Regions from separate parts of the Variovorax sp. GW460-12-1-14-LB1 genome, predicted to be linked through region 1. Evidence: riboswitches for the same ligand, from Rfam matches in the RefSeq annotation. Region 1 holds a riboswitch; the other holds the start of a gene.

Region 1 (14,352 bases):
CTCGAAAGCCTCACCGAGGGCTACTACTTCTGGAACCTGCGCCTGCGCACCGACAGCGGCCTGACGGTCGTCTTCGAAAGCGCCGACTACGGCGCCATGCGCGCGCGCCACGCGACCGGCGATGTCTACAAGCTCGTCTACTTTGCCGACGGACAGCTGTGCGCCGGCTGGGAGCCGGGGCACGACGTGCTGCTCGACACGCGCACCGCGAAGGCCTGTCCATGAGCAGTCACAGCTGGCTGATGCTCGACCATGAATCGCCGCGCTACCGGCTGCCGGACGACCTGCGCACGCGGGACCCGATGGGCGGGCGCGATTGCGGATGGCTCGAGCAGATGCTGCCCTTCGTGCGCCGGTTCTCGCAACCGGGCGACACGGTGTTCGATCCGTTCGCCGGCTTCGGCACGACGCTGCTCGCGGCGCGCCTCGAGCAGCGCCAGGCGCTGGGCTGCGAAGTCGATGCCAACCGCATCGACCTCGTTCGCGAGCGGCTGTCACGCCACGGCCTCGCACACGGCACGACGCTCCTGCACGCCTCGTGCGATGCGCTCGAAGACGCCGCGCTCCCGCCCTTCGACCTGTGCCTGACGAACGTGCCCTACTTCGGTTGCCGCTGGACCGGTGCGCAGGAAACCTCCCAGCTTTACGGCAGCCCGAGCTACGCGCAGCACCTCGACGGCCTGCGCAACGTCTTCCACCGCGTCCGTGCCGGATTGCGCGAGGGCGGTGCCTGCATCGCGATGGTGGAAAACCTCCGGATCGGCGATCGCGTGCTGCCGCTGGCCTTCGATCTCGCGCGCATCCTGGGTTCGCTCTTCACGATGGAGGAGGAGCGCGTGCTGGTCTATCCGCACGACGCGGCAGACAGCGACACCGATGCCCGCACCGACCGGCGTCACGAACACGCGCTGGTCTTTCGCAAGCAGCGCGAGCGCATCGACCTGTCGGCCACGGCCGCGCTGCTCGATGCCATGCGCGCCGCAGGACTCGCCTTCACGCTGTTCGGCAGTTTCGCGCGCTGGCAGCAGGACCCGCAAGGCACTGCGCCCGCAGACGCCGACATCCGCGTCGACGCCGACCCGCAGCGCCTGGACGCCCTGCTGCGATGGCTGCAAGGGCAGGGCTTCTCGGTGACGAGCTGGGGCGACCCGGTCACCGTGCCCCTTCACCTCGACAGCTACCGCGGCCGCTTCTACTTCCGAGCCGACCGCATCGATGCCCGCGGCGCATTGATCAGGCTCGACATCTGCTACGAGCAATGAGTGGCATGACGCAATCCGCACAGCGGTGGACCGACCCGCACCACGACCGCGCTCGGTGTGCGCAGGACACCGGATGCTTCCCACAGCGAAATCAAGGAAGAGGGCGAAGCCCGAGGGACATTCGCGGAGGGAAGTACCCGGTGGCCTGTGCACGCGCCCTGAACAGCGGCGGGGGCCATTGAAGATGGGCGCCCTCCCTCTTTTCTTCCGCCTCATGGCCGCCTCCATCAGCGGCCAGGCCAGGTACCCCGCGTCCGCGCTGCTGCTGACCCTCGGCCAGTTCCTGGGCACAGGCATCGAGGTGGTCGCCGTCTGGGCGCTGTTCCATCGCTTCGGCGAGGTGCAGGGCTGGGGCATCGGCGAGGTCGCGTTGTTCTATGGCCTCGTGAACTGCATGTTCGCCCTCGCCGACGCACTGGGCCGCGGCTTCGACGTGCTGGGCACCGAGTTCCTGCGCACCGGCACCTTCGACCGGCTGCTGCTGCGCCCGCGCCCGCTCGCGCTGCAGCTCATGGGCCACGACGTGCGCATCAGCCGCCTCGGCCGTCTGCTGCAGGGCCTGCTCGTGCTGGCCTTTGCGACCGTGCAGGCCGACATCGCATGGACCCCCAGCGCCGTGGCAATCGCAACGTTCGCCCTGGCCGGCGGCATCGCGCTGTTCCTCGGCATCCTCGTGCTGCAGGGCACGCTGTCGTTCTGGACCGTCGAAAGCCTGGAAATCGCCAACGTGCTCACCTATGGCGGCGTGCAGGCGGCGCAGTACCCGCTGGCGCTCTATGCGCAGTGGTTTCGCCGCGTGCTGACCTTCATCGTGCCGCTGGCCTGCGTGGCGTACTACCCGGTGCTGGCGATCCTGGGCAAGCCCGATCCGCTGGGCGCGCCGGCCTGGGTGGGGTGGGTGTCGCCGCTCGCGGGCTTCGTGTTCCTCGCGGCGGCGTTCGGTGCGTGGCGCATCGGGCTGCGCCACTACACCTCGTCGGGCAGCTGACGCGCCCGACGGTCATCCGATCGATCGATCAGCCCGCGCTCTGCAGCGCCAGCCCCGCGTGCTCGCGCAGCGGATGGAAGTGGATCTTCGGAAAACGCTCCTGCGCCAGCCGCACGTCGTACGGCGAGGTGCACAAAAAGGCCAGCGTGTCGGCCGCATCCTTGGCCATGCGCACCGGGTACGCGTGGACGAACTCGCGCAGCTCGGCCGGGGTGTCGGCCGTGATCCAGCGCGCGCCCGTGTACTGGCAGCCTTCGAGCCGCACGTCGGCGTCGTACTCGGCCTTCAGGCGGTGCTGCACCACTTCGAACTGCAGCTGGCCGACCGCGCCCAGCAGCATCGGGCCGCCGACCTCGGGGCGGAAGACCTGGATCGCGCCTTCCTCGCCCAACTGGGCCAGGCCCTGCTGCAGCTGCTTGGTGCGCAGCGGGTTCTTCAGGATGACGGTCATGAACAGCTCGGGCGCGAAGAAGGGCAGTCCGGTGAACTGCAGGTTCGCGCCGTCGGTGATGGTGTCGCCCAGCTGCACGCCGCCGTGCGTGGTGAAGCCCACGATGTCGCCGGCGTAGGCCTCTTCCACCGCCTCGCGGCGCTGGCTCATGAAGGTCACGACGCTGGTGGGACGCAACTCCTTCGCGGTGCGCTGCACCTTCAGCTTCATGCCCGGCGTGTACTTGCCCGAGGCCATGCGCACGAAGGCGATGCGGTCGCGGTGGTTGGCGTCCATGTTGGCCTGCACCTTGAAGACCACGCCCGCGAAGTCCTTGTCCTCGGGCTGGATCTCTTTCACCACCGGCTGGCGGTTGACCAGCGTGGTGCTGGTGCGCGACTGCGGCGAGGGGGCCAGGTCGACCAGCGCGTCGAGCACTTCCATCACGCCGAAGTTGTTCACGCCCGAGCCGAAGAACACCGGCGTCTGCTTGCCGGCCAGGAAGGCCTCGCGGTCCCAGGTGGGGGAGGCGCCGGTGGCCAGTTCCATGCTTTCCATGGCGTGCTCGAAGTCGGCGCCGAAGCGCTTGACGAGCGTGTCGCGCTCGCTCAGCGGGATGGTCTCGAAGTCGTGCGGCAGCCGCTCGCTGCCCGACTCGAACACCGTCATCGCCTGCGTGCGCAGGTTCATGATGCCGCGGAAGCTCTTGCCCTGGCCCACGGGCCAGGTCATGGGCACGCAGGGCATGCCGAGTTCGCGCTCCACCTCGTCCAGGATGTCCAGCGGCTCGCGCACTTCACGGTCCATCTTGTTGACGAAGGTGATGATGGGCGTGTCGCGCTGGCGGCAGACCTCGATCAGCCGGCGCGTCTGCGCTTCCACGCCGTTGGCCGCATCGATCACCATCAGCGCCGAGTCGACGGCGGTGAGCACGCGGTAGGTGTCTTCCGAGAAGTCCTTGTGGCCGGGCGTGTCGAGCAGGTTGATCACGTGCTCGCGGTACACCATCTGCATCACCGACGAGGCCACCGAGATGCCGCGCTGCTTCTCGATTTCCATCCAGTCGGAGGTGGCGTGGCGCGAGGCCTTGCGGGCCTTCACCGAGCCGGCGATCTGGATCGCGCCCGAGAACAGCAGCAGTTTTTCGGTCAGCGTGGTCTTGCCGGCGTCAGGGTGGGAAATGATCGCGAAGGTGCGACGGCGGCGGGTTTCGGCGAGAAAAGACAAGGTGGGCAATCTGCAGGGGAATCCCCCGATTTTAGGAGGCCGCCCCGCCAAGCCCCTGAACCCCTCGCCGATGGGCCTAAAACGCCTCCGTCACCCCGTACGCCCGCATCTGCGCCTCGACCTGCGCCGCGTCCTGGCTCAGCACCACGAGGTCGTGCGCCTTGCCCTCGCGGTCCTTCACGTGGCGCCTGAGCAGGGCCTCGGGCCGGAAGCCCAGGGCCTGGAAGACGGCGATGGCGCCGCGCTGGTCGACGGTCATCTGGGCGACGATCTTTTCCTGCCCGTGCGCGAAGGCCAGCGCGCAGCCCTCCTGCGCCAGCTGCTGGCCCAGGCCGCCGCCGCGCAGCGTGGGCGACACCAGCACGCGCAACTCGGCGACGTGGCCCGACCACGAGTGCGGGTCGCGGATGACGGCGGCGCAGCCCAGCACGGCGCCGTCGCGCACGGCGAGCACGCTGTCGATGTCGCCGCGCTCGATGGCGCGGACCCAGGCGGCCATCACCTTGGGCTCGGTGATGTCGCGCGGCAAAAAGAGCAGGTCGTGCGCCGGCAGCGCTTGCGCGAAGGCCAGCACGGCGGGCGCGTCGGCGCCGGTCATCAGGCGCAGGGCGATGTCGCCGTCCGCGTGGGAAACGGTGCGCGGGTAGGTGCGGGAAGAAGATGCGGTCATGAGCGTAGGGGGAAGGTTGTGTTCGTCAGGTGGAGCGCACGCCCAGCCATTCGTCGAGCTTGGGCCACAGCCGCCGCACGGCGTTGGTGCCGGCCGCCAGGCTCACGTGGCCGCCCTTGAGCACCACCTCTTCCTTGTCGGTGGAGCCGATGCCGGCGATCAGCGGCTGGCCCGCCTCGTAGGGCACGATGTGGTCGTGCTGCGCCAGCGCGTGCAGCACCGGCACGGTGATGTTCTTCAGCAGCACCGGGCGCCCGCCGAGCACCAGCTCGCCCTTGTGGAGCTTGTTGTCCCACATGAGCTCCTTCACGGTCTGGCGGAAGTACTCGCCGGCCAGCGGCAGCATCTCGGCGCCCCAGCGGTCGAACATGCGGTACGACTTGACGAACTCGTCGTTGGCCATGTTGTCCCACAGCTGCACCAGCCCGGCGCCGCGCCCGGCGGGGCGCAGCATGTCGAAGGAGGCGAACAGCATCTCGGGCGGCACGTTGCCCACGGTGTCGATCAGGCGGTCGACGTCGAAGTAACGCCGGTCGGACCACGCATGAAAGAGCTTCATGCGGCTGAAGTCGATCGGCGTGGTGAAGAGCGCCAGGTTCTTCATCGGCCCGCCGGGGTGCAGCGCCGCGTACAGCGTGGAGAGCACGCCGCCCATGCAGTAGCCGGCGATGGTCACGTCTTCCTCGCCCGAGTCTTCCTGCACGCGGCGGATCGAATCGGGGATGAAGTCGAGCACGTAGTCCTCGATGCGCAGGCGCTTCTCGTCGGGGCGCGGCGCGTTCCAGTCCATCACGTAGACGTCGTAGCCCTTGAGCAGCAGGTACTCGACCATGCTCTGGCCCGGCGCGAGGTCGAAGATGTAGGCGCGGTTGGTGGTGGCCATCACCATCAGCACCGGCACGCGGTAGATCTCGTCGACCATCGGGCGGTAGTGGTACAGGCTCAGCGTGCCGCGCCGGTGGATCTCGTCCTTGGGCGTGAGGCCGACGGCGGGCGCGGTCGACGTGAGGAAGTCCAGCCCCTTGATGTTGCGCTGGATGGTGCGCTCGATCTCGCCGCGGATGTCGGGCAGCTGGAAGGTGTCGGGCGGCGCGCTCATGGGCGGCGCTTTCCGGCGGGGCGTTTCTTGGGGGCGGCGGTCTTGGCGGCCGGTGCAGTCGCAGCCGTCGCTGCGGGCGGCTGCTTGGTGCGACGTGGCCGGGGCGGTGCGGTGGCCGCATCGGCGGTCCGCGCGGTGGGTCTGGCCCCGCCTTCCAGCGCGCGGCGGATGCCCGCCAGGTGGTCGTCGATGCGGTGCAGCTGCTCGCCCAGCGCCTGCAGGTCGGCGCGCGTGGGCAGGTTCAGCAGCGTGAGGTAGCGCGCCATCAGGTCGCCCACCGCCTTCTGCGCAGTGAGCGAGGCGTTCATGCCGCCATGCATGCCCTGTCGGAACGGGTCCGAGGCCATGGCTTCGTTGGCGAATTCGTTGGTGCTTTTTTCCCACTGGGCCGTGAGCTCGCGCCACAGGGCCATGGGATCGAGGGACGGAAACTGGCTCATGAAAAACACCTCCGTCTGGGTTCGTTGTCGTGTCTCTTTTTTCTTTTCAGTGATCGTCGCGCCGCGCCGCCCGTGCGGTGTGCGCGGCGATGGCCTCGATGATCTGCGGCCACATCGCGATCGGCAGCGCGTGGCCCATGCGCGGAATGCGCAGCAGCGTCGCGCCGGGAATGGCCTCGGCCACGTCGATGCCGCAGGCTACGGGCACCAGCGGATCGACGTCGCCGTGGATCACCAGCGTGGGCACCTGCACCGCGCGCAATGCCGGCTTGCGGTTGCCCGATGCGAACACGGCCGCCAGCTGCCGCGCCACGCCGCCCGGGTTGAGGCCGCGCAGGAAGGCCAGCTGCGCGCGCTCGGCGTCGCGCGCCTCGTCGAGCGGAAAGGCGTCGGGCCCGCGCAGCACGCGCCACAGCTTGGCGTGGTGCGGCAGGTAGGCCTCGAAGCTCGTCGGCGCGGGCGCGAACAGCACCGCCAGCGCCTCGGGCGTGGGCGGCGGCAGGGCCGGGTCGCCGGTGCTCGACATGATGCTGGTGAGCGAACGCATCCGCCCCGGGTGATGGATGGCCATCTCCTGCCCGATGGCGCCGCCCATCGACGCGCCTACGACGTGGGCGCGCGCGATGCCCAGCGCGTCGAGCAGGCCGGCGCAGTCGTCGGCCATGTCGCGCAGCGTGTAGGGCACCTGCAGCGGGCGCCCGGCCATGGCCTGCAGCATCAGCGCCTGGATGTCGGGCACGCCGGCGTGCGGCAGGTGGGTGGAGTGGCCGATGTCGCGGTTGTCGAAGCGGATCACATGGTGGCCGCCGGCCTGCGCCAGGGCGGCGCAGAACGCGTCGTCCCACGCGACCATCTGGGCGCCGAGGCCCATGACCAGCAACAGCGGCGGCGCCTCGGGGTCGCCGAAGCTGTCCCAGGCCAGTTCGATGCCGTTGGCGCGGGTGCGCCGTTCGGTGCGGGGCGCGACGGCGGTCATGCGGGCCTTTCTTTTCTTCCTGTTACTTGCGCTGCAGCAGCTTCGTGACCTCGTCCACGTTGGCCTGGATGCGCTGGCGCACCACGTCGAACGCATCGGCCTGCGACTTGGCGGCCAGGGTGGCCAGTTCCTTGATGTCGTCGACGGCGCGCTGGAACGACTGGCGGCCCAGCTCGTCGAGCTTGGCCAGGTTTTCCTTCGGGTCCTTGCCCGGCATCGCCTTGGCGGCGGTCTGCCATTCAGCGATGGCCGTCTTGATCATCTCGGTCTGTCGCTGCACCACGGTCTGCAGGCCCTGGTAGGACTTTTCATTGGCCTGCATCAGCGCCTGCAGGTCCTTGCGGCCGCTGTCGAGCAGCTTGCCGGCGCCGCCGGTCAGGTTCAGGTTCTGCAGGCGCTCGGCCATGCCCTTGAGGTTCTTCATCGGATCGAGCATGTCCGCGGCGGACGGCGCCGCCTGCTTCGCGCCGGCGCTGCTGGCGGTGGTTTTTTTCGCGGCGGCTTTCTTGGCAGTGGCCATGGTGCGGAATCTCCTGTGTCGGGTGATGAAAACAATCGAACGGGTGGATGCAGGCAGCGGCCGGGCGGCCGGGGCCCGCCGCCACGATACGCCGGGCCGGCGCGGCTCAGGGCGCTCCAAGCGCGGATTTGCCTGCGGAGTTTCCCGGGGTGGCCCGCGCCGCACGGCCCGGCCTGGCGGGCGCCCGCGCTTTCCGTGATGTGGGATGCCCCGGTCGATTGGCGGGCCGGGCGGCCGCGACTACAATCCGGCGCTCCGAGGAGCGTTGCAGCGCCGTCAGGCGTGAGGCTCGGACCACATCGCAACCACGCTCACCCGCTGTTCTCGCGGTGAGTCTTTCTTCCCCGTACGCAGTGGCATCTTTCAAACCAGTTTTGGAGTTCACATGAGCGCTGTACTCAAGCCCACCCCCGTCTCGACCGCCGACCAGGCGATTGCCGACCTGTCCCTTGCCGCCTGGGGCCGCAAGGAAATCAAGATCGCCGAAACCGAGATGCCCGGCCTGATGGCCATCCGTGAAGAGTTCTCGAAGGGCCAGGCCCTGAAGGGCGCGCGCATCACGGGCTCGCTGCACATGACCATCCAGACGGCCGTGCTGATCGAGACGCTGCAAGCCCTGGGCGCCGAAGTGCGCTGGGCCTCGTGCAACATCTTCTCGACGCAGGACCACGCCGCCGCCGCCATCGCCGCCGCCGGCACGCCGGTGTTCGCCATCAAGGGCGAGTCGCTGAAGGACTACTGGGACTACACCCACGCCATCTTCGACTTCGGTCCCAAGGGCTCGAAGGGCGAAGGCCCGAACATGATCCTGGACGACGGCGGCGACGCCACGCTGCTCATGCACCTGGGCCAGCGCGCCGAAAAAGACCTGGGCGTGCTCGCCAACCCGACCAGCGAAGAAGAACGCATTCTGTACGCCGCCATCAAGGCCAAGCTGGCCGTGGACGACACCTGGTACACCCGCAAGTCGGCCGAGATCATCGGCGTGACCGAAGAGACGACCACCGGCGTGCACCGCCTGAACGAGATGAGCGCCAAGGGCACGCTGCTGTTCCGCGCCATCAACGTGAACGACTCGGTCACCAAGAGCAAGTTCGACAACCTGTACGGCTGCCGCGAATCGCTGGTGGACGGCATCAAGCGCGCGACTGACGTGATGATCGCCGGCAAGGTCGCTTGCGTGGCCGGCTACGGCGACGTGGGCAAGGGCTCGGCCCAGGCGCTGCGCGCCCTGAGCGCCCAGGTGTGGGTCACCGAAATCGACCCCATCAACGCTCTGCAGGCCGCGATGGAAGGCTACAAGGTCGTGACCATGGAGTACGCCGCCGACAAGGCCGACATCTTCGTGACCACCACCGGCAACAAGGACGTCATCACGCACGACACCATGGTCAAGATGAAGGACCAGGCCATCGTCTGCAACATCGGCCACTTCGACAACGAGATCGACGTCGCGTCGATCGAGAAGTACGAGTGGGAAGAGATCAAGCCGCAGGTGGACCACATCACCTTCCCGGACGGCAAGAAGATCATCCTGCTGGCCAAGGGCCGCCTCGTGAACCTGGGCTGCGGCACGGGCCACCCGAGCTTCGTGATGTCGTCGTCGTTCGCCAACCAGACCATCGCCCAGATCGAGCTGTTCACCAAGCCCGACGCCTACCAGGCCGGCAAGGTCTACGTGCTGCCCAAGCACCTGGACGAGAAGGTCGCGCGCCTGCACCTGAAGAAGGTCGGCGCCATGCTCACCGAGCTGACCGACTCGCAAGCCGCCTACATCGGCGTGGACAAGAACGGCCCTTACAAGCCGGACACCTACCGCTATTGATCCGCGTGCGCGCCGATCAACTGTTGGTGGAGCGCGGCCTGGCCGCGTCGCGTTCGCAGGCGGTCCGGCTCATCGCCGGCGGCATGCGCTGGCGTGACGCGGGCACGGGCGACGCGTGGCGCAACGTCGCCAAGAACAAGGACGAAGTGCCCGAGTCGGCCGAGCTCGAGCTCGCCGACGCCGCCGAGGCACGCTACGTGTCGCGCGGCGGCCTCAAGCTCGAAGGTGCGCTGAAGACCAGCGGCGTGGACCCGACGGGCAAGCTGTGCCTGGACGTCGGCCAGTCGACCGGTGGCTTCACCGACTGCCTGCTGCAGCATGGCGCCGCCAAGGTGGTGGGCGTCGATGTGGGCCACGGGCAGCTGCATGCGCGCATGCGCGAGGACGAACGCGTGGTCGCCATCGAAGGCGTCAATGCGCGGGCGTTGTCGCCGGCCGACCTGCAGGTGGACGATGGCGAGGACGACGAGGTGGGCGAGGCGCTCGAAGTCGTCGAAGCCCCGGCCGAGCCGCGCTTCGACCTCATCGTCGGCGACCTGTCCTTCATCTCGCTCACGCTGGTGCTGCCGGCCGTGGTGCAGTTCCTGGCCGACGACGGCCAGTTGCTGATGCTGGTCAAGCCGCAGTTCGAGCTGCAGCCCGGCCAGGTCGGCAAGGGCGGCATCGTGCGTGACGAGGCGATGTACGCTGTGGTCGAGAAGCGCCTGCACGACGCCTGCGCGGCGCTCGAGCTGAAGGTGCTGCGCTGGTTCGACAGCCCGATCGCCGGGGGCGACGGCAACCGCGAGTTTTTCATTCACGCCGTTCGTGCTGCTGCCAAGGCGGGCGACGGTTCCTAAGGAGACGCAGGTGCGCCTTCCGCTGAGTTTCGAATTCTTCCCGACCAAGACGCCCGAAGGCGCGGTCAAGCTGCGCGCCGTGCGCCAGCAGCTGTATGCGCGCAAGCCGCAGTTCTGCTCCGTCACCTACGGCGCGGGCGGCTCCACGCACCAGGGCACCTTCGGTGCGGTGCAGGAGATCCTGGCCGAAGGCGTGGACGCCGCCAGCCACTTCTCGTGCATCGGCGCCACGCGCGCCACGGTGCGTGAGCAGCTGGCCGAGCTGAAGGCCATGGGCGTGAAGCGCCTGGTCGCGCTGCGCGGCGACCTGCCCAGCGGCTACGGCATCGGTGGCGAGTTCCAGTACGCGAGCGACCTCGTCGCCTTCATCCGCGAGGAGACCGGCCGCGACTTCCACATCGAGGTGGCCTGCTACCCCGAAGTGCATCCGCAGGCGCGCTCGCCCGAAGCCGACCTGCAGGCCTTCGCGACCAAGATGAAGGCCGGCGCCGACTCGGCCATCACGCAGTATTTCTTCAGCCCCGAGGCCTACTTCCGCTTCGTCGACGACGCGCGCAAGCTGGGGCTCGACACGCCGATCGTGCCGGGCATCATGCCCATCACGAGCTCGACGCAGCTCATGCGTTTCTCGGACGCCTGCGGCGCCGAGATTCCGCGCTGGATCCGCCTGCGCCTGCAGGGCTTCGGCGACGACACGGCCTCCATCAAGGCCTTCGGCCTGGACGTGGTGACCGACCTGTGCGCGCGCCTGCAAGCGGGCGGCGCACCCGCGATCCACTTCTACACGATGAACCAGTCGGCGGCCACGCTGGCGATTCTGGAGCGCCTGGATTGAGAGGGCTGCGCGCGGTCGCCGTCGCGGTCTCCTGCGTGCTCGCAGGGTGCACCATGCCGCCTGCCACGCAGGAGAAAGACGCGGACACCACCGCCGCGCCGGCGGCGTCCGGCAAGCGGCTGCAGCCGCTGGGACGCGGCCTGGCCGTGCCGCCCGGTGCCGCGCCGCGCTCGGCCGTGCCGTCGGTGCGCTACGACCTCGCGGTGTCGGGCACCGGCGAGTCGCTGGACGACGGCGTGCCCGGCGATGAGCCGCGCGAGATCTTCGAGCGTGGTGGCGCGTCGTGGTACGGCATCCAGTTCCACCAGCGCAAGACCGCCAACGGTGAGCGCTTCGACATGGGCGCCATGACGGCGGCCCACAAGACGCTGCCCTTCAACACGCGCGTGTGCGTGCGCAGCCTGGTCAACGGCAGCGAGGTGCTGGTGCGCGTCAACGACCGCGGGCCCTTCACGCCGGGCCGCATCATCGACCTGAGCCGCGCCGCGGCCGACCGCATCGGTCTCACGAGCATGGGCATCAAGCAGGTGGCGCTGTCGGTCATCGACCGCGAGGGCATGCGCTGCGGCGGCCAGGCCGTGGCGGCGGAAGATCTGCAGCCCGCGCTGTTGCCCGAGGCGCCGACCTCGCGCGTTCGTGCGCCGGCCCCTGCGCGCAAGCGGGTGATCGTGCCGCCGCGCAAGCGCCGCTGAGCGGCCGGCCTCAGCCGCCGCTCTCGAGCGAGTAGGCGGCGTTGCGGTCCTGGGCCAGGCGCTCGGCCAGCTGGGGCAGTGCCTCGGCCAGTTGCGCCTTCAGCGTGTAGGGCGGGTTGATCAGGAACATCCCGCTCGCCGGCAGGCCCGGACGCTGCGTTTCTCCCGAGGCGGCGTCCTTCGTGATCTTGCTCGACTTGACCGTCAGCGTGGCGTGCAGCCACGGCTTGCCGGCCTTGGTCGCCATCGTCTTCAGGCGGCGCGGCAGATCGTGCGCCTCGGGGCGCGGAATGATCGGGTACCAGACGGCGTAGGTGCCGGTGGCGAAGCGCTTGAGCGCCTCGGCCGCGAAGTCGAGCACGCGGCCGTAGTCGGTCTTCATTTCGTAGCTCGGGTCCATCAGCACCAGCGCGCGGCGCGAGGGCGGCGGCAGGAACTTGGTGGCGCTGCCGAAGCCGTCGTCGCGCAGCACGGCGATGCGGCGGCCGGCCTCGAGCTGGGCGATGTTGGCGTCCAGCGTGCGGGCGTCGGTCGGGTGCAGCTCGAACAGCTTGAGCTTGTCGTGGTCGCGCAGCAGGTGCTGCACGATGAACGGCGAGCCGGGGTAGACGCGGGCGCCACCCTTGGGGTTGAAGTCGTGGATCACGCTCAGGTAGCGGGCGATGGCTTCGGCGACCGGCTTTTCGTCGGCGGGGGCTGCCGCTTTCTTGCCAGCCGTTTTCGTGGCTGGCGCGGGCGTTTCGGTCGCTTTTGTCGGCGCGGGGAAGAAGCGCAGCACGCCGTCGGCCGCTTCGCCGCTGGTGCCGGCGTAGTCGCCGTCGAGCCGGTACAGGCCGGCACCGGCGTGGGTGTCGACGACGGTCAGCGCGGCGTCTTTTTCAAGCAGGTGGTCGAGGGTGGCAATCAGGACCGTGTGCTTGAGCACGTCGGCGTGGTTGCCGGCATGGAACGCGTGGCGGTAACTGAACATGGAATGAGGCCTGAAAAAGTGGAAAGGGGAGCGCTAGACTCGCGCGGCGCTACATTGATTTACAAAACACAACGAGGGGCAGCAATGCGAGGAGCCGGATGGCGATTTTGGGGCCTGTGCGTCGGCGCGGGTGTTTTGTCTATTTTGACGGGCTGCGCCTCCGTGACCCACGGCACCACGCAGAACGTGAAGGTCGAGACCCTGTCGCCCGAGGGCAAGGTGGTCGACGGCGCCCGCTGCCGGGTCTCCAACGACCGCAATGATGCGGTGGTGCGCTCCGGCCTGACCCTGCCGGTGCGGCGCTCGGGCGAGAACCTGAACATCGAATGCACCCAGTCCGGCCTGCCGCCGGCCCGCGGCCAGGCGATTTCGCGCGTCAACGTGGGCCTGGTCGGCAACGTGATGATCGGCGGCCTGGTCGGCGTGGCGATCGACACCGGCACCGGGGCGGGCTTCAACTACCCGAGCTGGATCCAGCTGATCTTCGGCGAGGTGCGCAGCTTCGACCGCAGCGCGCAGACCGGCGACGAGGCGACGGCCGGCATGAAGATCGGCACGACCGAGATGGCGGCCGCGCCGGCGCCGAAGACGGCCGCAGCAGCGCCTGTGCCTGCGCCCGCGCCGGCCGTGGTCGCGCCACCGCCGCCTCCCGTGGCGGTCGCACCGCCCGCTCCGGTGCGCCCCGCGCCTGCAGCGCCGTCCGCCGCGCCCGACGCCCGCGTCTCGATGGACGACCTGCGCGGCCTGCTGCCCGCCAAGCCGTGAAGCCGATCTGGAAGAACGCCGCGCCGTGGCTGTGCGCCGCGGGCGCCCTGCTGGCTGCCGGCCCCGCCGCCGCGCTGGAGCCCGACGCCCTGTTCGCCAAGCTGACCGGCAGCGTCTGGGCCGTGCGCACCTTCGACGCGCAGGAGCGCCCGCTGCGCGCCGGCAGCGCCGTGGTGATCGCGCCCGGCCGCCTCGTCACCAACTGCCACGTGCTCGCCAAGGCCAGCAATTTCGTGGTCAAGCGCGACAACGTCACCTACGGCGCCACGCTCGAATACCCGGACCCGGGGCGTGACCTGTGCCAGATCAAGGTCGCCAACTTCACGGCAACCCCGGTGACCCTGGCGCCCGCCGGCACCGCGCGGGTGGGGCAGCGCGTGTACGCCATCGGCAACCCGCGCGGGCTGGAAAACACACTCAGCGAAGGCCTGCTGTCGGGCCTGCGCGGCGGCGACGGCGAGGCGCGGCTGCTGCAGACCACGGCGGCGATCGCGCCCGGGTCGAGCGGCGGCGGGCTGTTCGACAGCGACGGCCGCCTGCTGGGCATCACCACCTTCGCCGCCCGCGACGGCGGCAACCTGAATTTCGCGATGCCGGCCGAGTTCCTGGCGGAACTGCCGGCCCGCGCCCAGGCGCAGCTGGCGGCTCGGGCCCGGGAGCCTGCGGGCGCTGCCGCCCGACGGGTGGCCGACGCCGGTGGGGCGGGCATCCCGCTGACCGAGCCGCTGCGCGCCGGCGACGCGCTCGAGTACGTGCGCACGGACCGGCTGACGGGCAACCGGGCGCCAGTGATCTACCGGGTGGACCGGGTCAG
Region 2 (14,352 bases), on a different contig from region 1:
AGCGCGCGAGGTCGGCGAACAAGCCCACGCGCGCCGTGTGGCCGGGCGCGAGGTGCAGCGCGATGTCGCCGCCGTTGTTGATCCAGGCGCGCTCGATGCCGGGCCGGTCGTAGAAGGCGATGAGTTCCTGCGCCACGCTGCCGGCCACGGCCGCCATGGGCGTGAGGAACAGCGGCGAGAAGGCATCGCAGGCGTCCCACATGCGGCGCGCGACCACGCCACGCGGGCGTTGGCGTGCGGCCACGGGCAGGCGCAGCTGCGGCAGCTCGCGCACGAGTTCGTCGAGCACATGGCCGAAGCGCGCCCAGGCCGCATCGTGCGCGGCGGCGACGGCGTACGGGTCGCCGTGCGCTTCGGCCACGATGTCGATCGGGCCGTGGTTGAAATGCCAGCGGCCCGCGTCGAGCGCCGTGCGTTGGGCGGACATGGTTTCAGCCCAGCATGGGGGCGTGGCCGAGCGGCCACGGATTGGCATCGTCGATGACGAGCCATTGGCGCGCCAGCGGTGCGCCGTCTTCCTGCCACGCACCGCGCGCGAGCGCCTGTTCGAGCGGGAAGATGTGTTCGACGTGGCCGCCGAGCGCCTCGTAGTCGTCGCGCCGCATGCTGAACTCGATGGGCGCGACGATGGCCGGCGTGGGCACGGTGCCGAAGCTGTTGTCGGGCATGCGCATGACGTCGGCCATCACGGTGATGCCGCCGCCGGGCCACACATAGGCCGGCGCGCCGCCGCAGGTGACGTTGACCAGCGCACGCTTGATGGCCCGCGTGAGCAGCACCGGGTTCTCGGTGACGCCCGCGCGCAGGCTGCCGCCGGCGCCGCCGAGGAACAGCACGGTGCACAGCGAAGGCTCGCAGTTCTCGCCGATGCGGTCGACGATGCGGCGCACCTCGGGCGGCATGGGCTGCTCGATGGGCTTCAGCGCCTCGTCGAGCACGTACCACTGCGCGTGCTCGCCGGTGGTGGAGGTCATGAGCAGGCGCAGGCCGGGGCGGGCCACGCCCTCTTCCCAGCCTTCGATGATCGCCAGCGGGTCGGCGATGTCGGTGCCGCCCCAGCCGTTGCCGGGGTTCGCGACCTGGAAGTAGCGCCCCGGCGTCGACTTGCGCCCCAGCATCTGGATGCCCGAGGGCGTCATGTCGAGGCAGCGGCCGGCCTGGTGTTCGGTGAGCACGCCGGTGATGTGGTCGTCGACCACCACCACCTCGTCGGCCACGCCAGCGAACTGGCGCGCGAAGATGCCCACGGCGGCCGAGCCGCAGCCCACGCGCATGCGCTGTTCTTCCACCCCGTTGACGATGGGCGCCTTGCCGGCCTGGATGACGAGGCTGGCGCCGCCGTCGATGGTGCATTCGACCGCCTGCTTGTTGCCCAGCAGCTGCATGAGCTCGGCCGTCATGCGGCCTTCCTTCTTGCTGCCGCCCGTGAGGTGGTGCACGCCGCCCAGCGACAGCATCTGCGAACCGTACTCGGCCGTGGTGACATGGCCCACGACCTCGCCCTTGTAGCGCACGTTGGCCTGCTCGGCGCCCAGGAAGCGGTCGGTGTCGATCTTCACCTTGAAGCTGCAGTAGCTGAAGATGCCTTCGGTGACGACGGTGACCATGTCGACGCCCTGGGCTTTCGAAGCCACGATGAAGGGCGCAGGCTTGTAGTCGGGATACGTGGTGGACGAGCCCACGCCGGTGACGAAGACCTCGTCGGCGTGCAGCAGGTCGCCGTTCCAGTCGGGCGTGGCATCGGCCTCGGCCGCCTCGGCGCCGGGCCGGTCGAAGGGCACGAGCGCCGGCTGTTCGCTGGCGAGCGTGCGGCGCAGCAGCACCACCGGATCGACGCGCACCAGCACGCCCTGGCGGTTGGCGTAGCGGTCGCAGGCGCCGGTGCGGCCGTCGGAGATCTGGCACAGCACCGGGCAGGCGTTGCACTCGACCTTGGCGGTGCTCATCTTCTCGTTGCGCGGCGGCGCCTTGCCGAAGGCGGCGCCGCCGGCCTGCGCGACCAGGGGCATGTCGATGCCGGGCAATCCGTCTGTCTTGGTGTGTTCAGTCATCGGGGCGATCTCGTGGTGTGGTGCTGTCGGAGCGGGTCTTCAGGCCCCGGAGGTTTGCAACAAACGTGCCGTGCAGGTGCTTGTGCGGCGGCTTTCGTTTGTGTAGCATCCCCTACACTTTCATGTTGCGTTCACTACATCAAAGGTCAATGTAGCAAACAGGCCCGATGCTTGCAATGGTGTTTTCTCGCGGTGTTCATCGGGGTTTTTCCGACCAACGACAATGCAGGGTTGCTAGCCGGCCGATGGCGGACGCCCCAAAGGCGTGCATTTCGGCTCAGCCACCCTTTTCTGTCTTCAACCAACACTTGAGTTCTGTATGAGTGCATTCAGCGAAGAACGCGTCCTGAGCGTCCACCACTGGACCGACCGCCTGTTCACCTTCACCACCACGCGCGACCCGGCGCTTCGCTTCTCGAACGGTCATTTCACGATGATCGGCCTGAAGGTCAACAACAAGCCCCTGCTGCGCGCCTACAGCATCGTGAGCCCGAACTACGAGGAGCACCTGGAGTTCCTGAGCATCAAGGTGGAAGACGGCCCGCTCACCTCGAAGCTGCAGCACATCCAGGTGGGCGACACCGTGATCGTGGGCCGCAAGCCCACCGGCACGCTGCTCATCGACTACACGCTGCCGGCCAAGCGCCTGTACCTGTTCGGCACGGGCACCGGCCTGGCGCCGTTCATGAGCATCATCCGTGACCCCGACACGTACGAGAAGTTCGAGCAGGTCATCCTGGTGCACGGCGTGCGCCAGGTCGACGAGCTGGCGTACCACGACCTCGTGACCGACCACCTGCCCAAGCACGAGATCCTGGGCGAGATGATCGCCAAGCAGCTGCTGTACTACCCCACGGTCACGCGCGAGGAGTTCCGCAACCAGGGCCGCGTCACCGACCTGATCGAGAGCAACAAGCTCACCGACGACCTGGGCCTGCCCCCGCTGAACGTCGAGGAAGACCGCGTGATGCTGTGCGGCAGCCCCGGCCTGCTGGTCGACCTGAAGCACATCCTGGAAAAGCGCGGCTTCAAGGAAGGCAACACCTCGACGCCGGGCGACTTCGTGGTCGAACGCGCTTTCGCCGAGAAGTAAGCAATAGAAGAGGCGCTGCGCGCACGATGGCCGACTCCCGCTCCGTCAGCAAGCCCAAGCCCCAGCGCCGCACCGGCGTGCGCGAGGCCGCGGCCCAGGCCACGCGCGACAGCATCCTCAAGGCAGCGACCAAGGTGTTCGCCAAGTACGGCTACGACGGCGGCAGCGTGGAGAAGATCTCCAAGGCCGCCAAGTCGTACGACCGGATGATCTACTACTACTTCGGCAGCAAAGAGGGCCTGTTCATCGCGGTGCTCGAAGGCATCTACCAGCGCATGGACGACGCCGAGGCCGCCATTGCGCTCGACGCCTCGCGGCCCGTGGAAGCGCTCACCGAAGTCATCCGCTTCGTGCTCGGCTACTACCGCAAGAACCCCGAGTTCGTCACCCTGCTGAACACCGAGAACCTGCACAAGGGCCGGCACATCTCGAAGTCGCTGCGGGCGCGCGAGTACTCGTCGCGGGCGGTGGCCATCATTTCGGAAATCCTTGCCAGCGGCGCGGCCCAGGGCCTCTTCCGCACCGACCTCGTGGCGCGCGACATCTACCTGCTGATCGCGTCCACCGGCTATTTCTACACCTCGAACCGGCACACGCTCACGGCCTTCCTCGGCGAGCCGCTGGAGTCGCCGGAAGCCGTCGCGCACTGGGAAGATTTCGTCATCGAGACCCTGCTGCGCACCGTGCGCGCGGACGACATCCAGGAACAAGACAACCACTCCCCACCCCACGACGAGGACACCACGAAATGGCAGAAATCGCAGCCGGCGCAAAGTCGGGCAAGGTCGTCATAAAGAACATCGGGCTGCTGCTCTCGGGCGACATCGACAAGCCCATCCTCGACGCCGACACCCTGGTGGTGAACGACGGCCTGATCGTGGCGGTCGGCAAGGAGAAAGACTGCGACCTCGAAGGCGCCGTCACCGTCATCGACGCGAAGAAGACCTGCGTCGCACCCGGCCTCATCGACAGCCACGTGCACCCGGTGTTCGGCGACTGGACGCCGCGCCAGGGCCAGATCGGCTGGATCGACTCCACGATGCACGGCGGCGTGACCACCATGATCTCGGCCGGCGAGGTGCACCTGCCCGGCCGCCCGAAAGACATCGTCGGCCTGAAGGCGCTGGCCATCACCGCGCAGCGCGCCTTCGACAACTTCCGCCCCGGCGGCGTGAAGGTGCTGGCCGGCGCGCCGGTCATCGAAAAGGGCATGGTCGAGAGCGACTTCAAGGAACTCGCCGAAGCCGGCGTGGGCCTGCTGGGCGAAGTGGGCCTGGGCTCGGTGAAGGCCGGCTACGAGGCCAAGGAGATGGTGGCCTGGGCGCGCAAGTACGGCATCCAGAGCACGATCCACACGGGCGGCCCGTCGATCCCCGGCTCGGGCCTGATCGACAAGGACGTGGTGCTCGAGGCCGACGCCGACATCATCGGCCACATCAACGGCGGCCACACCTCGCTGCCTGAGGCGCACGTGTGCGAGCTGTGCGAGAAGAGCACGCGCGCCATCGAGATCGTGCACAACGGCAACGAGAAGGTCGCCATCGCGGCGGCCAAGGCCGCGCTCGAACTGAAGTGCCCGCACCGCGTGATCCTGGGCACCGACGGGCCCGCGGGCTCGGGCGTGCAGCCGCTGGGCATCCTGCGCATGGTGGCGATGCTGTCGTCGATCGCGAACATCCCGGCCGAGCTGGTGTTCTGCTTCGCGACCGGCAACACGGCGAAGATCCGCAAGCTCAACTGCGGCCTGATCGAGGTGGGCCGCGCGGCCGACTTCGTGTTCATGGACCGCGCCCAGCATTCGCCCGCGCCGGGCCTGCTCGAAAGCGTGCAGCTGGGCGACATCCCGGGCGTGGGCATGGTGATGATCGACGGCCTCGTGCGCTGTGGCCGCAGCCGCAACACGCCGCCGGCCACCGAGATCCCGGTGGTGGTGTCGGGCGGGCACTGAGCGCGCTTGAACGCGCCCGGCGGCGGCCTCAGCCGCCGCTGCGGTGCGAGCGGAAGACCAGGTAGCGCGCCGACAGAAAGTTCGCGCCCATGCCCGCGATGCTGCCCAGCGCCACGCCGAGCGCGGCGGCCCAGCGGCCTTCCACCCAGTGCAGCGTGAGCACGTAGGTGCCGTAGTTCAGCACGGCGCCCGCCAGCATGGTCGTGAGGTAGCCCAGGTATTCGCGCCAGACCGAACGCCCCGTGGCGGCGCCGGCCGCGCTTGCCGCGAAGGTGTAGCGGCGGTTGTAGAGCCAGGTGGTGGTGGCGGCGGCCAGGAACGACACGACGCGCGCGCCGTACCACCCCAAGAGCGGCGCCAGCAGGTAGAGCACCGTCACGTCCACCACGAAGCCGATCACGCCGGCCACGGCGAACGAGAGGAACTCGCGCCCGATCTTCATCGCGCCGCCGTCAGTGCGCGCGCAGGCTCTTGCGCAAGCTCTCGCGCACGCAGGGCTGCGCCAGGTAGCGCAGCCGCTTGGCCTCCTGCCGGCCGAGCGTGACGGTGTGCATCACCACGCCGCAGACGAAGGACAGCAGCGCCGCCAGCATCGCGCCAGTGGCGAGCACCGCCGTGGGCAGCCGCGGCACCAGGCCGGTGTGGGCGTAGGTCATGAACAGCGGCAGGGCCAGCGCAAGCGCAGCGATCGCGAGCACGGCCGCGACGATCGAGAAGAACTGCAGCGGCCGCTCGCTCACGAACAGCTTGCCGATGGTCTTCAGGATGCGCCAGCCGTCGCGGTAGGTCGAGAGCTTGCTGTGCGAGCCTTCGGGGCGCGTGCTGTAGGCGGTGGCTTCCTCGGCGTAGGGCATGCGCAGCTCGAGCGCGTGCACGGTCAGCTCGGTCTCGATCTCGAAGCCCTGCGACAGGGCCGGGAACGACTTGGCGTAGCGGCGCGAGAACACGCGGTAGCCCGAGAGCATGTCGGTGAGGCCGCCGCCGAAGAGCTGCGCCACGGTGCCCGTGAGCAGCCAGTTGCCGAAGCGGTGGCCGGCGCGGTAGGTGAGCGCGTCCTGGCCGTCGTCCACGCGGCTGCCGACCACCATGTCGAGATTGCCCTCGACCAGCCGCGCGATGAGGCGCGGCGCGGCGGTGGTGTCGTAGGTGGCGTCGCCGTCGACCATCACGTAGATGTCGGCCTCGACGTCGGCGAACATGCGCCGCACCACGTTACCCTTGCCGCGCGCGGCCACGTGCGTGACGATCGCGCCGGCCGCGCGGGCCACGGCGGCCGTGTCGTCGGTGGAGTTGTTGTCGAAGACGTGGATCTCGGCGCCCGGCAGGGCCGCGCGGAAGCCCTCGATCACCTGGGTGATGGCCAGGGCCTCGTTGAAGCAGGGAATGACGGCGGCAATGCGCGGCATGGCGGACACGGGGGCGGGTCGGTGGTCGGTCGTCATGGAGCGGTCGTCGGAAGGAGTCGGTAGGCGCGGCTGCCGTCTTGGTCGTGCAGCAGGCCATAGTACTGGTCGAAGCCGGGCCGCACGCTGAGCACTTTCACCATCTCGGGCGACATGACGACGGTGGTGAAGCCCTCGGCCGCCAGCTTGCGCGCCGTGTCGCCGGGCGACATCAGCAGGTAGTCGCGGTAGCGCCAGCGCCCCAGCGTGTCGCCCCAGATCGGGTTGGGGCCGTAGTAGATCGCCTCGTTCAGCGCGATCTGGTAGACGCGGCCGGTCACGTTGCGGCGCACATAGTCCATCACGCCGTAGCCCGGCACGTGCTTGCGCAGGAAGGCCTCGCGCGCCTCGGGCGTGAGCGAGATCATCGACACCTTGGTGGCCGTCTGGCCCACCGACACGGCGGCCAGCACGGCCAGCAGCAGCACCACGACCCAGTCGCCGACGCCGGCGCCGCTCCGCGGGCCGTCGGGAGCGACCGCAGCGGGCGCTGCGCGCAGGCGGCGCACGCCCGCCGCGATCCAGCCGAACAGCACCTGCCAGCCCACGGCCGCCGTCATCGCGAGCAGCGGGAACGAGGCCATGAGGTAGCGCGGGTAGCGCGAGGTCACGACCCACACGGCCACCGAGTACAGGCAGAACCAGCCCGCCGCGCGCACGGCGGCGGAGCGCTTCCACCACACGCTGAAGGGCGCGAGGAACACCGACCAGATCAGCGCGTTGGGCATCTCGGCGTGGTCGCGCACGTCGGCCACCTGCTGCACGTAGTCGGCCGGCACCCATTCGGTGAAGCCGAACACGCGCGCGCCGATCGGGTTGAAGGGGTCGCCCGTCATGATCGCGTTGCGCGCGTACCAGTAGATGCACGGGATCAGGAAGCACAGCAGCGCCGGCGCCCAGGCCCGCCACACGCGGCGCTCGTGGCGCACCACGAACAGCGCCACCAGCGGCAGGAAGATCAGCGCCTGGTACTTGGAGCCCGCCGCCACGCCGAGGCAGAACGCCGCCAGGCAGAGCCAGCGCGTGCCGTCGCGCAGCGGTTCGGATTCGCGCCACCACCACAGCGCCACGAAGGCCGACAGCACGAACAGCGCCACGCCCATGTCGATCAGCGCGTTGGCGTAGTCGCCCATGCCCAGCCAGATGGCCGCGCCGATGCAGGCGGTGAGCCGGTTGGCGTGCAGGATGCCCAGGCGGAAGATCATCAGCACCGACAGCGCGCCCGCCAGGGCGTTGAGGAAGTGCGGCAGCACGTCGTCGCCCACCTGCAGCGCGGCGGCGTACAGCAGGTTGTAGTTGTACGGGAACCAGGGGTAGCGCAGCCAGTCGTGGATGCCCAGCGTGCCCTGCTGCGCCACGAGGCGCGCATACGGCAGGTGGTACATCAGCTCGTCGAAGGCGGCCGGCGGCGCGAGCGGCGCCACCAGCGCGGGCAGCGCGACCAGCGCCAGTGCGATGGCGGCGATGCGTTCGAAGCGGGTCCACGGCGGCGTGGCGGGTGCGGCCGCACGCAACGCGCGCACCTCGGCGCGCCAGCCGCGCCACTGCCACGCGGCGGCCACGACGCCCGCGCCGATCAACCCCAGCGTGGCCTCGCGGCGGAAGAGCCCGAAGATGGCCAGCGCCTGGAAGGCACAGATGTAAAGGCCGACACCGAGTGCTGCCGACATGGCCGCCTCGAGCCAGGCGTCGCGGCGCGACGGTGGGCGCAGGCGCGCGAGCACCGCGCGGCCGGCACCCCAGCAGGCAATCACGAAGATCGCGAACTGGGCGTAGTGCGCGGCGGCAAAGATCAGCTTCTGAATATCAACTCCCGTGGCCGGTCACTCCGGTCGCGCCGACCGGCCGGCAGGTTCAAAGGTTCGGCGCCAGCAGGCGCTCGAGCTCCGCTTCGCTCGTGTGGCGCCGCGCGGCCTGGTCCTGCAACTGGTCGTGCCCGATCTTGCCGACGTTGAAGTACGTCGCATCGGGGTGCCCGAGGTAGAAGCCGCTCACGCTGGCGGCGGGCATCATAGCGAGGCTCTCCGTCAGGGTCATGCCAATGTCCGCGCAGTTCAGAAGGTCGAACATCGGGCCCTTCACGCTGTGGTCGGGGCAGGCCGGGTAGCCGGGCGCGGGGCGGATGCCGCGGTACTTCTCGGCAATCATGTCGTCGTTGCTCAGGCCCTCGTGGGGCGCGTAGCCCCACAGGTCGGTGCGCACGCGGTGGTGCATCGCCTCGGCAAAGGCCTCGGCCAGCCGGTCGGCCAGGGCCTTGAGCATGATGGCCGAGTAGTCGTCGAGGTCGTCGATGAAGAACTTCTCTTTCTTCTCGACGCCCAGGCCGGCCGTGACGGCGAACACGCCGACGTAGTCCTTCACGCCGCTGTCCTTGGGGGCGACGAAGTCGGCCAGGCAGCGGCTGGGGCGCATCACGCCGTCGATCATCTGCTTCTCGGTCTGCTGGCGCATGCCGTACCAGGTGAGCGCGACTTCGCTGCGCGTCTCGTCGGTATAGAGCTCGATGTCGTCGTCGTTCACGGTGTTGGCGGGCCAGAAGCCGACCACGCCGCTGGCGCTGAGCCAGCGCCCTTCGATGAGGCGCTTGAGCATGCGCTGGCCGTCGGCGTACACGCGCACGGCCTCGGTGCCGACGATCTCGTCCTTCAGGATGGCGGGGAACGGGCCGGCCAGGTCCCAGGTCTGGAAGAACGGGCCCCAGTCGATGTACTTGGCCAGCTCGGTGAGGTCGAAGTTCTTGAACACACGACGACCGATGAACTTGGGCACGGTGGGCACGAAGTTGGCGAAATCGACCGGCGTCTTGTTGGCGCGCGCCTTGGCCAGGGGCCACATCGGCACCTGCTTCTTGTTGGCGTGCTGCGTGCGCACCTTCTCGTAGTCGGCGTTGATCTCGTCGATGTACGCGGTGGCCTGGTCCGAGAGCAGCGACTGCGCCACGCTCACGCTGCGCGAGGCGTCGGGTACGTAGACCACGGGGCCTTCGTAGTGCGGCGCGATCTTCACGGCCGTGTGCACGCGGCTGGTGGTGGCGCCGCCGATGAGCAGCGGGATCTTCTTGATGCGGAAGTGGTCGTCGCGCTGCATCTCGCCGGCCACGTACTGCATTTCTTCGAGGCTGGGCGTGATGAGGCCCGACAGGCCCACGATGTCCGCGCCCTCGACCTTGGCCTTGGCCAGGATTTCGTGGCACGGGACCATCACGCCCATGTTCACCACTTCGAAGTTGTTGCACTGGAGCACGACGGTGACGATGTTCTTGCCGATGTCGTGCACGTCGCCCTTCACCGTGGCGATGATGATCTTGCCCTTGGTGCGCACGTCGCGGCCGGCGGCCTCGTCGCGCAGCTTTTCGGCTTCGATGTAGGGCAGCAGGTGGGCCACGGCCGACTTCATGACGCGTGCCGACTTGACCACCTGCGGCAGGAACATCTTGCCGGCGCCGAACAGGTCGCCCACGATGTTCATGCCGTCCATGAGCGGGCCTTCGATCACGTGCAGCGGGCGGCCGCCCTTGGCCAGGATTTGCTGGTAGGCCTCTTCGGTGTCTTCGACGATGAAGTCGGTGATGCCGTGCACCATGGCGTGCGACAGGCGCTGGTTGACGTGCACCGGGTGCTCCGGCGTGCCGCGCCATTCGAGGCGCTTGCTTTCGTCCTTGGCACCGCTCTTGGCGGTTTCGGCGACTTCGACCAGGCGCTCGCCGGCGTCGGGGCGGCGGTTGAGCACCACGTCTTCCACGCGCTCGCGCAGCGTGGGCTCCAGGTCGTCGTACACGCCGACCATGCCGGCATTGACGATGCCCATGTCCATGCCCGCCTGGATCGCGTGGTACAGGAACACGGTGTGGATGGCCTCGCGCATCGGGTCGTTGCCGCGGAAGCTGAAGCTCACGTTGCTCACGCCGCCCGACACCTTGGCGCCCGGCAGGTTCTGCTTGATCCAGCGCACGGCATTGATGAAGTCGACCGCGTAGTTGTCGTGCTCCTCGATGCCGGTGGCGATGGCGAAGATGTTCGGGTCGAAGATGATGTCTTCGGGCGGAAAGCCCACCTCGTCGACCAGCACACGGTAGGCGCGCTCGCAGATCTCGATCTTGCGTGCGTAGGTGTCGGCCTGGCCTTTTTCATCGAAGGCCATGACCACGGCGGCGGCGCCGTAGCGCTTGACCAGCTTGGCCTCGTGCTTGAACTTGTCCACGCCCTCCTTCATGGAGATCGAGTTGACGATGCCCTTGCCCTGGATGCAGCGCAGGCCGGCCTCGATGACCTCCCACTTGGAGCTGTCGACCATCACCGGCACGCGCGCGATGTCGGGCTCGCTGGCAATGAGGTTCAGGAAACGCACCATGGCGGCCTTGCTGTCGAGCATGGCCTCGTCCATGTTGATGTCGATCACCTGCGCGCCGTTCTCCACCTGCTGGCGCGCGACGGCCAGGGCGTCCTCGAACTGGCCGTTGAGGATCATGCGCGCGAAGGCCTTGGAGCCGGTGACGTTGGTGCGCTCGCCGATGTTGACGAACAGCGAGCCTTCGCCGATGGCGACCGGCTCGAGGCCGGACAGCTTCATGGGAGGGGGAGCGACGGGAGCGGAAACGGATGCGGGAATCTGGGACATGGCCTCACCTGCGGAAGAGTCGGACAGGCGAGCGTCGTTGTCGCCCCAAGCCTGACGATTCGCCTCTGTGGCGAACCGCTGCAACGCTCCTTGGGAAGTCGCGCATTTTAGGTCGATTCGATTGCGCCCTGGGAAAACCCCAGTTTTCATTCCTGCACGTGTCAACAGAATGCGCCCACCGTTTCTGAACGAACGTTCGTGTTTTTAACCAAACGTAAGGGAGTTCGCCGATGGCCAGGAAGTGGAATGTCCGGTTGCAGCATGCAGCCACCCCGATGCGCGCCGTGGCCTTGAGCTGCGGCCTCCTGGCCGCCGCGGCCCTCGCGGTTCATGCGCCGCCGGCGCGTGCCACCGCCGGCGACAGTGCCACCCGCGTCGAGGCCCGCGTCACCTCCGACACAGCGAAGACGAAGTACCCGATCGTGCTGGTCCACGGCCTGCTGGGCTTCGACAACCTGCTGGGCGTCGACTACTTCTACGACATCCCCGGCAGGCTGGCCGCGGCGGGCGCCAAGGTGTACGTGGCGCAGGTGTCGGGCACCAACACCTCCGAGATCCGCGGCGAGCAGCTGCTGCAGGAGCTCAAGACCATCCGCGCGCTGGAGCAGAACCCCACGCTCAAGTTCAACCTCATCGGCCATTCGCAGGGCTCGCCCACGGTGCGCTACGTGGCGGCGGTGGCGCCCGACATGGTGGCCTCGGTCACCTCGGTGGGCGGCGCCAACGGCGGCTCGAAGGTGGCCGACCTGCTGGCCAAGCTGCCCGAAGGCGGCATCGGCCAGACCCTGGTGGTGAAGGCCGTCGGCCTGCTGACGGGGCTGATCGGCTTTCTCTCGGGCAAGGACCCGAGCCAGCTGCCCGAGGTGCCGCTGAACGCGCTGGCCTCGCTGACCACGGCGGGCGGCGCGGCCTTCGACGCCAAGTTCCCGCAGGGGCGCCCCGCGCCGGGCTCGTCGTGCGACGTGAAGAGCGGTGCGGCCGTGGCCAACGGCGTGCGCTACTACTCGTGGTCGGGCGTGTCGACCAGCTTCAACCTGTTCGACCCGAGCGACACGGCGCTGTCGACGCTGGGCAGCCTGTTCTTCTTCGGCGAGGCCAACGACGGCCTGCTCGCGGTCTGCACCACGCGCCTGGGCACCCACCTGGGCGACTACCGCCAGAACCACCTGGACGAGGTGAACCAGGCCTTCGGCAACACCTACGGCAGCCAGTTCCCGTACTACGAGAAGAAGCCGCCGGAGCTGTTCAGGGAACAGGCCGCGCGACTCAAGAGCGCGGGGCTCTGAGGACGCTGCGCATGCGCGGTGTGGCCTTGACCATCGGCGCCGTCGCGCTGGTGGCCGCGGGGACCGGCTGGCTGGCGCTCGGCCCCGGGGCGGTCGATGCGCCGCAGGCCGCCGCGCCCCGTGCCACGGCGGCGGTCGCGGTGCCCGGCGTGCCCCCGCCGGTGCCGCAAGCTGCCGCGGCCCCCGACGCCCTGCTCACCAGCGACCTCATCACCCTCTTCGACCAGGTGCTCGCCGAAGCGCAGGCCGACAGCAAGGCCACGCTGATGGCCCGCGCGCCCGCCCTGCTCGCCCAGCGCCTGCGCGAGGACTGGCGCGTGCGCGCGCTGGGCCTGCTCGAGCGCTACGTCGACATGCAGGAAGCCCTGCGCACCTTGCAGCCGCCCGCGCCCGGCGACCCGGCCTTTTTGCGGCGCAGCCTGGAGGCACGCGAAGCGGTGCGCCGTCAGTTCTTCGCGCCCGAGGAAATCGAAGGCCTGTTCGGCGACCAGATCCGGCAGGACCGGTTCATGGCCGAGAAGATGGAGTTGCTGTCCAACCCCGACCTCACGCCCGAGCAACGGGCCGCGGCGCTGGCGCAAAGCGAGCAGGCCTGGCTGTCGCCGGCGCAGCGCGAGGTGCGCAAGGAGGCGGTGGCCCATCTGGACGTGATGCGCCAGACCGAGGCGCTGCAGGCGCGCGGCGCCAGCCCCCAGGAGCGCTTTGCCGCGCGCAGCGAGGCCTACGGCTACGAGGTGGCGCGCGGCCTGGCCACGCTCGACCAGGAAACCCAGGAATGGAACGCCCGGCTCGACCGCTACGCCAGCGCGCCCGAGGCCGAGCGGACCCAGCTGCGCGAGACGCTCTTCACCGAGAACGAGCGCCTGCGCCTGAGCGGTGCCCTGGCGATGCGCTCGGCCGCCGCGTCCAAGCCGGCGAAGTGAATCGGCCAAGTAAGCGCAGGCTTACGCGGGCTGCGCTTCGCCCATGGCCGAGGCCGGCAGGCCGAACACGCGGTCGAAGGCCCAGTTGAAAACGAAGGTGTAGACCAGGAAGAACACCACCAGGCCCAGGTCCATCACCAGCGCCTGCCAGAGCGACACGCCCAGGCCCCAGGCCAGCATCGGCACCAGGAAGGCGATCAGGCCGCCCTCGAAGCCGATGGCGTGGGCGATGCGGCGCTTCAGGCTGCGCCCGCGCACCGCCTGGCGCGACTCCCAGCGCTCGAACAGGGCGTTGAAGGTCAGGTTCCAGATCACCGCGATCACCGAGGCGCCCACGGCCAGCAGGCCCGAGTGGCCGAGCCCCGCGTCCGACATCAGGGCCAGGCCGGCGCTGGCCGCCACGATGGCGATGCCCTCGTAGAGGGAGATGTAAACGATCCGACGCTGAAGGCCCTGCATGACTGTTTCTCTGTGTGTTTGACTGCGATGGAGGGACTTTATTTGCTTTTTGTTGATATAAAAAGTTAACTTATTTCAGTTTTATTGATAGATCGGGCGCCATGGCTTTCTCCAGCGACAACGTCGAGGTCTTCCTGGCCGTGATCGACCACGGCTCGTTCTCGGCCGCCGCGCGGGCGCTGCGCAAAGTGCCGTCGGCCGTCAGCATGGCCATCGCCAATCTCGAGGCCGAGCTGGCGCTGCCGCTGTTCGACCGCAGCGGCCGCGAGCCCCAGCCCACGTCCGCCGCGCGCTCGCTCGAACCGCAGGCGCGGCTGCTCGCGGCCCAGCTGCGGCAGTTGCAGGTGCAGGCGCTGGCGCTCACGCAGGGGCTGGAAGACCGGCTCACGCTGGCCATCGCGCCCGAGCTGCTGGCCGCGCCCTGGAGCGGACCGCTGGCCGCGCTGGCCGACGACTACCCGCTGCTGCAGGTCGAGGTGCTGGCCGCGCCGCAGGCCGATGCGCTGGCGCTGCTGCACAGCGGCCGGGCGCAG

What was found. A riboswitch is a leader RNA that binds a small molecule or an ion and turns the genes downstream of it on or off. The one in region 1 is predicted to bind S-adenosylhomocysteine.
Region 2: it holds a riboswitch for S-adenosylhomocysteine, as region 1 does, so the genes downstream of both, metH (methionine synthase) here and ahcY (adenosylhomocysteinase) in region 1, are expected to answer to the same signal.

What each region holds. Positions count from the first base shown of each region.
Region 1 covers NZ_JBWKYF010000001.1:33,981-48,332, reverse strand. The annotation lists gene AC07Y4_RS00245 (hypothetical protein) at 1-225, shown strand, start outside; gene AC07Y4_RS00240 (DNA methyltransferase) at 222-1,262, shown strand; gene AC07Y4_RS00235 (ABC transporter permease) at 1,447-2,250, shown strand; gene AC07Y4_RS00230 (peptide chain release factor 3) at 2,279-3,907, opposite strand; gene AC07Y4_RS00225 (GNAT family N-acetyltransferase) at 3,984-4,577, opposite strand; gene AC07Y4_RS00220 (alpha/beta fold hydrolase) at 4,603-5,676, opposite strand; gene AC07Y4_RS00215 (hypothetical protein) at 5,673-6,116, opposite strand; gene AC07Y4_RS00210 (alpha/beta fold hydrolase) at 6,163-7,092, opposite strand; gene phaP (TIGR01841 family phasin) at 7,115-7,612, opposite strand; S-adenosyl-L-homocysteine riboswitch at 7,864-7,932, shown strand; gene ahcY (adenosylhomocysteinase) at 7,998-9,437, shown strand; gene AC07Y4_RS00195 (TlyA family RNA methyltransferase) at 9,443-10,276, shown strand; gene metF (methylenetetrahydrofolate reductase [NAD(P)H]) at 10,287-11,111, shown strand; gene AC07Y4_RS00185 (septal ring lytic transglycosylase RlpA family protein) at 11,165-11,803, shown strand; gene AC07Y4_RS00180 (23S rRNA (adenine(2030)-N(6))-methyltransferase RlmJ) at 11,814-12,773, opposite strand; gene AC07Y4_RS00175 (hypothetical protein) at 12,936-13,538, shown strand; gene AC07Y4_RS00170 (S1C family serine protease) at 13,535-14,352, shown strand, end outside.
Region 2 covers NZ_JBWKYF010000019.1:557-14,908, reverse strand. The annotation lists gene AC07Y4_RS12300 (UPF0280 family protein) at 1-427, opposite strand, end outside; gene AC07Y4_RS12295 (6-hydroxynicotinate reductase) at 432-2,051, opposite strand; gene AC07Y4_RS12290 (ferredoxin--NADP reductase) at 2,371-3,144, shown strand; gene AC07Y4_RS12285 (TetR/AcrR family transcriptional regulator) at 3,171-3,938, shown strand; gene AC07Y4_RS12280 (amidohydrolase family protein) at 3,893-5,092, shown strand; gene AC07Y4_RS12275 (GtrA family protein) at 5,121-5,534, opposite strand; gene AC07Y4_RS12270 (glycosyltransferase family 2 protein) at 5,545-6,534, opposite strand; gene AC07Y4_RS12265 (ArnT family glycosyltransferase) at 6,531-8,288, opposite strand; gene metH (methionine synthase) at 8,389-11,151, opposite strand; S-adenosyl-L-homocysteine riboswitch at 11,174-11,249, opposite strand; gene AC07Y4_RS12255 (esterase/lipase family protein) at 11,382-12,437, shown strand; gene AC07Y4_RS12250 (lipase secretion chaperone) at 12,449-13,360, shown strand; gene AC07Y4_RS12245 (PACE efflux transporter) at 13,382-13,819, opposite strand; gene AC07Y4_RS12240 (LysR family transcriptional regulator) at 13,921-14,352, shown strand, end outside.